3 regions of the Paenibacillus ilasis genome follow, and region 2 is predicted to be linked to each of the others. Evidence: predicted binding sites of a transcription regulator. Region 2 holds the regulator's gene; each other region holds the start of a gene.
The links. The regulator Rex, encoded in region 2, represses fermentation and respiration genes when NADH is low (regulators of the CRP and FNR family bind a similar motif). The targets are predictions, from matches to a motif close to TTGTGAAATATTTCACAA.
Positions count from the first base shown of each region.

Region 1: ACETK5_RS20700 (flavocytochrome c) is a predicted target of Rex. The motif match lies at 1,914-1,931, and genes of this name have one in related genera.
Region 3: nadA (quinolinate synthase NadA) is a predicted target of Rex. The motif match lies at 1,994-2,011, and genes of this name have one in related genera.

Region 1 is NZ_JBHDJG010000002.1:94,656-98,927, forward strand. It holds gene ACETK5_RS20695 (ArsR/SmtB family transcription factor) at 1-70, opposite strand, end outside; gene ACETK5_RS20700 (flavocytochrome c) at 192-1,712, opposite strand; gene ACETK5_RS20705 (TetR-like C-terminal domain-containing protein) at 2,115-2,681, shown strand; gene ACETK5_RS20710 (oleate hydratase) at 2,794-4,272, shown strand, end outside.
Region 2 is NZ_JBHDJG010000001.1:3,705,478-3,709,749, forward strand. It holds gene ACETK5_RS16635 (cell wall elongation regulator TseB-like domain-containing protein) at 261-779, opposite strand; gene ACETK5_RS16640 (amidohydrolase) at 811-2,112, opposite strand; gene ACETK5_RS16645 (redox-sensing transcriptional repressor Rex) at 2,087-2,752, opposite strand; gene dinG (ATP-dependent DNA helicase DinG) at 2,815-4,272, opposite strand, start outside.
Region 3 is NZ_JBHDJG010000009.1:15,978-20,249, forward strand. It holds gene nadB (L-aspartate oxidase) at 1-941, opposite strand, end outside; gene nadA (quinolinate synthase NadA) at 980-1,918, opposite strand; gene ftsH (ATP-dependent zinc metalloprotease FtsH) at 2,148-4,217, opposite strand.

The sequences.
Region 1 (4,272 bases), on a different contig from region 2:
GCTTCAGCCACTCCAGGATTTTGAAACGGGACTCGTTTGATAGTGCTTTGATGGTTTGTAAGGTATCCATACGTTTATTATATCTATTTTTATAGAAATGTAAATATGGTTTTTGAAAATGATGGCTACCGGAGGATCAGGACGAGACCGAGCGTTTGTTGTTTTGCCGAATGAAAGATGCCGGCTACAGCTTACCGTGCTCCTACAAATTCAGCCGATTTAATGCCGGCTTGGCGGCCGAAAATAATGATCTCGGCAACGGAGTTACCGCCGATTCGATTTTGACCGTGCAATCCACCTGCTAGTTCGCCAGCTGCGAACAATCCGGGAATTGGCTTGCCGTCTTTGTTCAACACTTCCGTGTTCGTGTTGATTTTTACGCCGCCCATGGTGTAGTGAATACCGGGGGCGATTTGGATGGCATAGTACGGTGCGCCGGACAATTCGTTATCCATGCCTGTCGTTCTGCCGAATTCGGCATCTTCTTTATCCTTAACCGAGCTGTTCCATGTATCCAGGGTAGCTTGGAGCTGATCGGCCGGAACATCCATTTCTTTGGCCAAAGCCTCGATGGTATCGCCCTGAATAACAAAGCCCATTTTTTCATATTGCTGAATGGCTTTGACGCGGGATTTTACACCGGAATCGAACACAAGATAAGCCGATTTTTCAGGAAGCTTATGGATGGCGGCGGTGACGTTATCCCGAGTATCCAGCTCGTTTGTGAAACGTTTGCCTTGGCTGGACACAAGGATGGCCCCTTCTCCCCGAACGGCTTCCCCGATCAGATAAGATTTTTCCTGCTGCACCGTAGGGTGAACCTGGATTTGATCCATATCGACCGTAGTGCCGCCGAGTTTTTCAATCATGGTAATGCCGTCACCGGTGCTGCCTTCTTGGTTGGTGGTCACGTAACCTTTCAGGTCGGACCGAACTTCGGAGATCATGTCCATATTGGCTCCGAAACCGCCGGTTGTCACAACGACGGCATCCGCTGCAATAGTTTTCTCGTCTTTCCCGTTGAAGATGACTTTGACGCCGTTAACTTTGCCCTCTTTTTCCGTAATATCCGTTACCTTGGCGTTGACGAATAGCGGAATTTCTTGTTCTTGTACATTTTTCACCAGACCGTTGACAAGGTATTGTCCTACCGCCGAGCCGTCCTCAGGACGGTGCGTGCGCTTTTCGTTCATGCCGCCCGTAATGGTGATATTGTTCAACCGAATCCCGATGGAATCCAGCCAATCGATTGCGCTTGCCGAATGGTCAACGAAGAAACGAAGCATGTCTTTGTCGTTGGTTCCATGACCGCCCTTTAAAGTCTCTTCATAAAATAAATCGTTGCTGTCCTTAATGCCCTGTTCTTGTTGGAACTTGGTTTCGGAAGCATTCATGCCCGAAGATGATTTTATGGTATTCCCGCCGGCAATCGGCATTTTTTCAAAAATGACCGGGTTCATGCCTTTTTCTTTTGCCTCAAGGGCAGCAGACATACCGGCTCCGCCTGCACCGACGATGATGATATCATACTTTTCTTTTAGCTGATCGATCGGCGTATACCCGGTTTGGGACGCACCCGAAACGGCCGTATCTGGGGCTTCTTCTTTTTTTGCGTTGTCCTGACTCTGATCCTGGGTCCCGCCGCCGCATCCCGCGATGGCGAGCATGAAAGAGAGAATGAGTATAAGCGTTGCTGCAACCTTCTTTTTCACTGTGTAACCCTCCACTTTCTCTACATCTGTTTAGTTGACCATAAAGAGCCAAACGAAAAAGGAGGTTTAACGTAGAAAAACGAGAAACAAAAGGGTGTGCGAGCGTGGCCTTTATTCTTCGAATCTCAGATCTTCCCCGGTTGCCTCCCTCCGTCAGCCTCGTTAGGTCCACTTCATTTTAATATAGGGCTGTTAATTAAGTGGTGAATTATTTCACAATATAAACTTAATTTTTATTTACAACGATGCCATCGGGTTGCGATTTTCTCGACTTCTGCGCATTCCCAATCTATTTGCCTTCATAGGGTCACCGCTTTTTCGCGTTGAGTTCCTTTATAATGAAGGTGTATCGTCTGACTAATGGCCTTTGTGAATGATTACGCTCTGGATTGGAGGAGTTTTATGGCACAAACAACAAAAAAAGCGCTTGCCCTATCGCTAAAAAAAATGCTTGAGAAAAAAACGCTTGATAAGATTACCGTCATTGATGTTGTCGAGGACTGTGAAGTGAATCGGCAGACGTTTTATTATCATTTCAGGGATATTTATGATCTTGTGGAGTGGATTTGCACAAGCGAGGCTACCATAGCGCTGGATGGCAAGAAAACGTATGACACGTGGCAGCAGGGCCTATTGCAAATATTTGAGTATGTGCTAAAAAACAAGGCGTTTGTGACGAGCGTCTATCATTCGATTAAACGAGAGCAGCTGGAAAGGTACCTATTTAATGTAACGTATCATCTTTTGATAGGGGTTATTGAGGAAAAGGCCGTTACGATGTCGATCAGGGATGAGGATAAGTCGTTTATCGCTGACTTTTATAAATATGCGTTTGTAGGGCTGATGCTGGATTGGATTGCTAAAGGGATGAAGGAAGAGCCCTCTGCGATTGTGGACCGGCTGAGCATTTTGATTCAAGGCGATATCTTTTTCGCGCTGGAAAAGTTTAAATTGCACCACTCTCATTAGACAATATTAGCCTTGTGTCGAAAGTTTCGACATTAGGCGGACATTGTCTATGGGAGACCTCCGAATATTTTTTTATGATGTAGTTGCTAGAATCAATTCGGAGGTGACGGGAATGTATTATAGCAATGGAAATTATGAAGCGTTTGCCAGCCCGGAAAAACCGGTCGATGTCGACAAAAAATCAGCGTATCTGGTTGGAGCCGGTTTAGGCTCTCTGGCAGCTGCGTGCTTCCTCGTGCGCGACGGCCAAATGAAGGGAGAGCGGGTCCACATTCTGGAGGAGCTTAGTCTTCCCGGAGGTGCCTGCGACGGAATTCATGACAGCGATAAAGGTTTTATTATTCGCGGTGGTCGGGAAATGGAAGATCATTTTGAATGCTTGTGGGATTTGTTCCGTTCCATTCCGTCTCTTGAAATTGAAGGCGCATCGGTTTTGGACGAGTTTTACTGGCTGAACAAGAAGGATCCGAACTACTCTCTAATGAGAGCCACGGTTAACCGGGGCGAGGATGCCCATACGGATGGGAAATTCGCTCTGAGCGAAAAAGCTTCGCTGGAAATCGTGAAGTTATTCTTTACTCGAAACGAAGATTTGTATGATAAGAAAATTACCGATGTATTCACGGAGGATTTCTTTGCCTCGAATTTCTGGCTTTACTGGAGAACGATGTTTGCCTTTGAAGATTGGCACAGCGCCTTGGAGATGAAGCTTTACATTCAAAGATTCATTCACCATATTGGCGGACTGCCTGATTTTTCCGCGTTGAAATTTACGAAGTATAACCAATATGAGTCATTGATTCTGCCCATGATGAAATATTTGCAGGCGCATGGCGTTCATTTCCAATATGATACGACGGTTACGAATGTCGCATTTGATATTCAAGGCAATCAGAAGGTTGCCAAGCAAATCGTATGTCTCCGTGGCGGCAAAGAGGAATATATCGATTTGACGGAAGATGATTTGGTGTTTGTAACAAACGGCAGCTGCACGGAAAATTCCGCTTCGGGCGACCATCACCGCGCGGCTGCATACAATCGTTCCACAGGCGGCTGCTGGGAGCTCTGGAGAAATATCGCCAGGCAGGATCCATCCTTTGGGCGTCCCGATAAATTCTGCACGAATACGGAAGAGACAAACTGGGAATCGGCAACCGTTACGACACTTGATGACAGAATCCCGCCTTATATCGAGAAAGTATGTAAACGCGCCCCGTTCAGCGGAAAGGTCGTAACAGGCGGCATCGTGTCCGTAAAGGATTCCAAGTGGATGATGAGTTATACGTTAAATCGCCAACCGCATTTCAAAGAGCAGCCAAAAGATCAGCTTGTGGTATGGGTATACGGTTTATTCACTGATGTTCCGGGCGATTATGTCAAGAAGCCGATGAGAGAATGCACAGGCGAGGAAATTACGATGGAGTGGCTGTACCATCTGGGTGTGCCTGTTCATGAAATTCCTGACATGGCTGCGAACTCTGCACGCTGCATCCCCACCATGATGCCTTATATTACGGCATTCTTCATGCCGAGAACAGCAGGAGACCGGCCGAAAGTAGTTCCGGACGGTTGCGTCAACTTCGCTTTTATC
Region 2 (4,272 bases):
CCTTCATTTCCTGTATAAAATTTTGTCTATCATTTGGTAACACAAAAATACATATAACAACGATATATTGCGATGCATGTAATTTATATGCTCGTTTTGTACAAGTACGAGTATATCACATCTTATATACTTTTTCATGCATGTCTGTGAAAATATTTAGAACAGTTTTTCCATATTTTTTCTGAATGCGCTTACAATTATGAAGGAAAAAGAGAAGCCCCCTCTTAAATAGTAAGGGACGCCTCTCTTTACTTCGTTTATTATTGATTTGGAAGAATAATGTCATTACCGATCGTGTTACCGTCTTGAAAACGATAAAACCGATAGCCGCGCTGACCGTTGTGTTCATACTGCAGCTGCCAGGCATACTCGCCTTCATACATTCCAGGCAGCAATCGCTTAATTTCCACACCAGGCAATTCGTTATAAATCTGATCCCGAATCTGGGCTTCCGACATCCCTGTATTCAATAAAACGGACTGGACAGCATCGGCACCTTCAACAGGTATGTTGTCATCTGTAAATTTTACCCATACCATACGATCTTGATTGTCCTGATCCTTGCCGCTTACCACCCAATAGTTATTATCCTCGCCCCACACCGATTTATAGGTCTTTCCGGACGAAACCAATTGGCCATGCTGCTTGGCGGCAGCAATCGCCATTCTTTCTTCATTCCAAGTGTCTTTCATAACATATGAATAATAGAGCTGTAAACCAAGCAGTAACAGCAGCACGCCGGATACACTAAGCAAGATCCACTTCGTTTTTTTCTTCAAATCCGTCTTCCTCGCTCCCCTTGATTATTCCCTAGAGGGTTGTAAGACGCTCAAAGGCACGCTGCGCTTCCCGCCGGATACGTTCCTCATCGAGAGTAAGGCTCGCGCCATTCTTCACGACCTGCTTACCGTCAACCCATACATGCTCAACATCCTTCGCACTGGCGGAGTAGATAGCATGAGAAATATAATCCGTCTTCGGAAGGAAGTGCGCCTGATCCGTGTTCAGTGCGATCATATCTGCCTTCATTCCTACCGCAAGCGTACCGATATCCGCAAGGAAAGCTGACTTGGCACCATACTCTGTACCCATCCGAAGCGCTTCGGATGCAGGAATCGCGGTTGGATCCCCGCTTACTCCTTTATGGATCAGTGCCGCCAGGCGCATCTCTTCAAACATATCCAGATTATTATTGCTCGCAGGTCCATCGGTACCCAAAGACACGGTGACCCCGGCTTTCAGTAGTGCAGGCACGCGAGCGATGCCGCTGGCAAGCTTCAGATTGCTGCCTGGATTATGCGACACCATCACTTGATGCTTAGCCAGGATTTCGATTTCTTCATCGGTCAGATGGACGGCATGCGCAAGCAGCGTTGGACGGGAAAACATGCCAAGCTTCTCCAAATGGGCAACAGGGCGGAGTCCGTAATCATTTACATTCTGAGCGACTTCCGTTTCCGTTTCGGACATATGCGTATGCAAAGGCAGATTCAGATCATGGGATGCCTGAACGAATTTCTCGATGAAATCCGGCGGGCATGTGTAAGGTGCATGCGGCGAGATCATCGCCGTAATTCTTCCATCCGCCTTGCCATGCCAGTCTTTCGCGAATGCAACCGCCTCATCCAGCTTCTGCTGCTGCACCTCAGGCGGACATAATCCGATGACACCGCGTGTCAGTACGCCGCGCATTCCTGAGTCCTGCACAACCTTTGCAACCTGATCCATATGATCATACATATCCACAAACGTCGTGGTTCCGCCTTTGATCATCTCAAGCACGGAGAGTGAGGTTCCCCAGTACACATCGTCGGCCGTGAATTTGGCTTCCATCGGCCACATTTTTTCCTGAAGCCATACCTGCAGTGCCAGATCGTCGCCATAACCGCGGAGAAGCGACATCGCCGCATGTCCGTGCGTGTTCACCAATCCAGGCAGGAAAAACAGATGGGTTCCGTCGATAATTTCTGTTCCCTCTTGGACGGTTGGCTCTTCTTCACCCAGGTAGGTTATCCGGTCATTCTCTACAACCATATATCCGCGTAGCACGGACCTTCCTTTCTCTAGTACCGCAAACGTTCCGTTTTTAACCATCCACTTCGTTGTCGTCATGTGCTGTATCCTCCTTACCGTTATCCAAATAATAGGCCAAACTTTGCAAATCCGTAGTAAAATCAGCCGTATGAATCCGGATATGGGATGGAGCTTTCAGGATGGTCGGCGCAAAATTCAGAATAGCCTCGATGCCTGCGGCGATAAGCTGATTCGCTACATTTTGCGCTTCAAAATCCGGAACGGTAATAATCCCGATACGAATGCCGTACTCATGAACCGTCTTCTCCAGTTCCTCCATCGGCTGTACAACCAAATTGTTTATTTTCATACCAACTTTGGGAGAATACGAATCGAAAACCGCCACAATCTTCATATTGTCCTTCAGAAATGCATTGTAATTTGATAATGCATGTCCAAGATTACCGGCCCCAATCAATGCGACATTGATCTTCTGGTCCAGCTTTAGAATCTGGCGAATTTTCTCGATCAGATAAGATACGTCATATCCGATCCCTTTCCGTCCAAAATCACCGAAATACGCTAGGTCCTTACGAATTTGAGCAGGATTGAGGTCCAGTTTTTGTCCCAGTTCCTGGGAGGAAACCGTGGAGACCTCCCTTTTCTGAAGCTCATTCAAATAGCGCAAGTATACAGGTAATCTGCGGACCACGGCTTCCGAAATTTTTTCCGATTTCATGCATGCTCCCCCTAATAATAGGTTAATAACTACATTTCAATGTGATCGTTCATGGTTTCACTTTATTCAGCTTGGTTCTCTACGCCTGCCTCTTCCTGCAGCCATTCCGAAATTCGGGGAACAATCCCCTCGGTCGGCATGTGCTCCATCTTTGGTCCCGGCAAGGAATATAGGAAATATTTTCCGTAATAGGATTCAATGACCCGGGTATCGTACACGATGACAATCCCCTTGTCTTGCGCTGTCCGTACCAGTCGGCCAAATCCCTGTTTGAAGCGAATGACGGCTTGCGGAACCGAAAGCTTCATGAAGGGGTTCTTCTTCTGCTGCTGCAGCAATTCGCTCTTGGCTTCAACCAAAGGGTGATTCGGCGGCTGGAACGGCAGCCGGACGATCGCAAGGCAAGTGAGCGCCTCACCGGGTATGTCAACCCCTTCCCAGAAGGAGCTGGTACCCAGCAGAACCGAGGCGCTGCTATCCTGGAATCTCCGGATTAACTTGGTACGGCTGGTTCCATCCATCCCTTGTCCCAGTACGGTAATATCGCTGGATGCCAGCGCCTCCTTCAAGGGCTCATGCACCTGACGCAGCATCCGGTACGAGGTGAACAGGACAAGCATACGTCCATGCGTAGCGATTGCCGTATCGGCCAATGATTGCACTAGTGTATTCACAAAGAGTGCATCCCCGACCGAGCCCTTCACGCTCGGAAAATCGCGCGGCACGACAAGGAGAGCCTGCTCCCTGTAATTAAACGGGGACGGCAGCAGAACCGTGTTCAGGTTGCCGCTATCTGCCGCTTCCTGTAGACCCAAATTCTCGATCATGAACTGGAACGATTTGTCCACCGACAAGGTCGCCGACGTCAGGATCACGCTTTGTTTCTTGTCAAAAAACAATTCCTTCAAGTGGGTGCTTACATCGACAGGCACCGCATAAAGTTGCAGCGATTTCCCGCGGAAATTGCCGTTAGCCTCCATCCAGTATACCGTGCCTTCATCATTCAGGGCCATGAAGGACCTCAGGTCCTCGCGGTGTGCGGCCAGGTCCTTAAACAGACCCGATAGGTCTGTTAACAGACTGTCGGCACTGTAATCGTCGAGATCTTCCTTCATTTCGGCGATCAGCTTGTCACCCTTGCGTACGACATCGCCCAGTATCACATGAATTTGATGTTCCAGCTCGGCAAGCGAATCCCAATCCTTCGGCTTCTTAAGAGGCGATAAGCGAAGCGAGAATTGACCGGCGTCTCCTGGAGATGCATCTCCGCGTTCCGGAAGCAGTCCGAACAATTGATCGCTGAGTCGATCCCAATTCTCTTTTACGGTGATCAGATCCGGATAAATCCGATCTATGATGGAAGACCACTCGACAGCCTTCTCATGGGATGAAACTTGCAGCAGCTGGCGAAGAGCCGGGAGCTGACCGCTGCGGCTGTCTTTGTACATACGGGTTAGCGTATGGACAACCGAAAAATATTTCATCTGCAAGCCAAGGTGCTTACCGGCGACATCCTCCAG
Region 3 (4,272 bases), on a different contig from region 2:
TCATGGGTAATATCCAGATAAACAAAGGTAGACCCCGTTGCTTCCATCTCACTGACAATGGCCCGTGCAACAATATCCCGCGGCGCCAGCTCCAGCAAATCATGGTATTTGGGCATGAACCGTTCTCCTCGTATATTCCGAAGAACAGCACCTTCACCGCGAACCGCCTCTGATATAAGGAATCGGGGCGCACCCGGATAGCTAAGCGCCGTCGGGTGGAACTGAATAAACTCCATATCCCGAATTTCTGCGCCTGCCCGGTAAGCCATGGCAACGCCATCCGCTGTAGCAACCTCCGGATTGGTTGTATACCGGTACAATTGGCCGGCGCCGCCGGCACACATAACCGTCGCCCGTCCACGTACGAATACCCGTTTTCCGTCCGGCATTTGTACCAAAGCGCCATGACACTCTCCCTGATCGGTAATCAGGTCAATGACAAAATGATCGTCCCACACCTCTATATTGTGAAGCATTTCAACCTGAATGGAAAGGGCACGCACAATTTCATACCCGGTAGCATCCCCGTTGGCATGAAGGATCCGGCGGTGACTGTGGGCGCCTTCTTGGGTCAGTGCGAGCTCGCCATTCTCCACATCAAACATCGTACCGAGTCGAATCAGCTCTTGAACGCCGACCGGACCCTCGTTTACAAGCACATCCACCGCGGCAGATGAACATAGACCCGCCCCTGCCAGGAGGGTGTCCTGACGGTGGTAGGCCGGAGAGTCATCCTCAGCTGTTACGGCTGCAATCCCTCCCTGCGCATAACGCGTGTTGCTTTCGAGCAGCGATTTTTTCGTAATCAGCAGTACATTCTGAGTCGCACTTGCCATGATCGCCGTATATAAACCCGCAATGCCTGAACCGATCACGATGACATCCGTCTGGACAACCGGAAGATCGTTCAGCTCAAAATCAATTAAATACTGCGGTATCACGATACCTCACCTGTCTTTTCACGAAAGAGTAGCGCATGCTACTTAACTTGTAACATGCGCTCTAATGAAGTTCTGGCTTTCTCTGCAACGACCGGCGGCACATAAATTTGCGGCTTCATCGTTTCCAACGCTTTAACCAGTTTTTTGAGGTTATTCACTTTCATATTCGGACACACCAGGAATTTCGTAGCGAAGTGGAACGATTTATCCGGGCTATCCAATCGAAGCTGATAACCGGTTCCGTCCTCCGTGCCCACGATAAACTCCTTGGCAGATGAATTTTTGCAATACTCTAGAATGGCGGTGGTACTCCCTACAAAATCCCCCATCGCAACAACCTCTGGACGGCATTCCGGATGCACCACAAATTCAGCATGAGGATATTTAGCCTTCATCTCGACGACATCCTTCACCGTCAGCATGTCATGCGTGTTACAGTACCCTTCCCAGATAATGAGCTTCTTGTCGGTATGCTGCTGAACATAATGTCCCAGGTTTTTATCAGGTACCCATATAATTTCATCCGAATCCACCGACTGAATCACTTTCACGGCATTGGATGAAGTACAGCAGATATCCGTTTCGGCTTTGATCTCAGCCGATGAATTGATGTACGTGACCACTTTTGCATTCGGATGCTGCGCTTTCAACTTTCGCAGTCCGTCAACGTTCACCATATCCGCCATTGGGCAACCGGCCCGCTCATCCGGTATAAGAACCGTCTTGCCCGGAGCCAGGATTTTGGCGCTCTCGCCCATAAAATGCACACCGCAAAATACGATAACCTCGGCATCCGTTTGTGCTGCCTTCTGCGCGAGCAGGAAGGAATCCCCCCGGAAATCAGCGACCTCTTGTATTTCATCCCGTTGATAATAATGTGCCAAAATGATTGCGTTACGTTCCTTCTTCAATTGCATTAATCGCTCACGCAGTTCACGGTTCTGTTCTGCCTTACGCTCCAGTGCCAAAGCTTCCATGATCGACCCTCTCCCTTTGTATAGTCCGGCGGTTCGCCGCTGATGACCATGTGACTTTCAGGATGGTTTCCACCTTTGTGAAAGGATGCGCATCCTTATTTAACAACTAATGTACACGTTCATTCTGCCCCCTGTCAATGTGATAGAAAGCACAAAAAGAACCGGAAAACGAATTATCGTTCTCCGGTTCTTCAATTTTATTCGGTATTCGATGTTTTATCAGCGAATATTACGTTAAGCTGCTATTACCGTTGTCCGATCCGCCTGGAGGATCCTTGCGCTCGGAATCTTTGCGTTCTGGCCCTGGATCATTCGAATCCATCGGGTTATTCGGAATTTCTTCCGTGGAAGTCGGCTGCTCGCCGTCTTCTTTCCCTTGGATGCGAACTTTCACGTCGCCAATGTTGTCGATGATCGGTTCACCATTCTCGGAAGAACCTTCACCTTCGCCACTGCCGTTGCCTTCAGCTGATCCGGTCTCAATGAGATTCTTGATTTGCTCAAGCTCCAGCGTTTCCATCTCGAGGAGCGTGTTCGCAATCAGGTGAACCTCTTTGGCATGCTTATTCAGGATCTCTTTACATTTCTCATAGCAATCATTAATGAATCGCTGCATTTCCTGATCGATCTCATAAGCGATTTGATCACTATAGTTCTGCTCATGTCCGATATCACGTCCCAGGAACACTTGTCCTTGGGATGTACCGAACTGCATCGGTCCGAGCTTCTCACTCATACCGTATTCCACAACCATGCTGCGGATAATGCCTGTCGCTTGTTGGAAGTCACTGTAAGCGCCGGTCCCGATTTCACCGATGAACAGCTCCTCAGCAACACGCCCGCCAAGCAAACCGGTTACGCGATCCAGCAACTCCTGCTTCGTCACGAGCATCCGATCTTCCTTCGGCATCATAATGACATATCCACCGGCACGGCCACGAGGAATAATCGTTACCTTATGCACCGTATCCGCATGCTCGAGGAAATAACCCACAATCGTGTGGCCTGCTTCATGGTAAGCTACGATGCGTTTCTCGCGGTCACTGATCACGCGGCTGCGTTTCTCCGTACCGACGATAACACGGTCAATCGCCTCATCCACTTCTCGCATGGAGATATCTTTACGGTTGCGGCGAGCCGCAAGCAAGGCAGCCTCGTTCAGGAGATTCTCCAGATCAGCGCCTGTAAAACCGGTTGTACGTTTGGCGATGATGTCAAGTTTAACATCCTTCGTCAATGGTTTGTTGCGTGCATGAACCTTCAGTACGGCTTCACGGCCCTTCACATCCGGGCGATCTACGGTAATCTGACGGTCAAAACGTCCCGGACGAAGCAGCGCCGGGTCCAAAATGTCCGGGCGGTTGGTGGCAGCAACGATGATAATGCCTTCGTTCGCTCCGAAACCGTCCATCTCAACCAGCAACTGGTTGAGTGTCTGCTCACGCTCGTCATGACCGCCGCCAAGTCCGGCGCCACGCTGACGACCTACAGCATCAATTTCATCGATGAAAATGATACATGGTGCATTCTTCTTCGCGTTCTCGAACAAGTCACGTACACGAGAAGCACCGACACCGACAAACATCTCAACGAAGTCGGAACCGGAAATACTGAAGAACGGCACGCCTGCTTCACCGGCAACGGCACGAGCCAGGAGCGTCTTACCTGTTCCCGGAGGTCCGACAAGCAGAACGCCCTTCGGAATGCGAGCGCCAACCGTGTTGAACTTGCGCGGATCCTTCAAGAAGTCAACAACCTCAACAAGTTCCTGCTTCTCTTCATCTGCTCCAGCTACATCTTCAAATGTAATCCGTTTCTTCTCTTCATTATATAAGCGGGCTTTGCTCTTACCAAAGTTCATCACTTTGCCGCCGCCGCCTTGGGCCTGATTAAACAGGAAGAAGAACAGAACAAACATAATGATGAGCGGAATAAAGGATGAAAGCAATGTCAGCCAAATGCTTTGGCCTTCCATTGGCACCACGGACAGTTTGACATTGTTGCTCTCACTGGCTGCAGTCAGCTCTTGCATCGCTGCATCCGTGGCAGGAATATAGGTTGAGAAATTCTCCGATTTTTTCTCTTCGGAAATCTCCCTATACTTACCGGTCACCAGATAAGCGTAACCGTCAAATTGTACCGTCATTTCCTCTATGTTGTTAGCTTTGACTTCCTGCCGCAGTTGATTATAACTAGGGGCATCGGCTTGCTCGCCGCCATTAGTGACGAATTGTACTATGCCCACCACGACTAAAAATAGAATCAAATAAAAACCAGAATTCCGGATGAACCGACTCATCCCCTACCTCCTCTCAAGACACATAAGATATTTTACCACAGCCTGTCTGGCCATC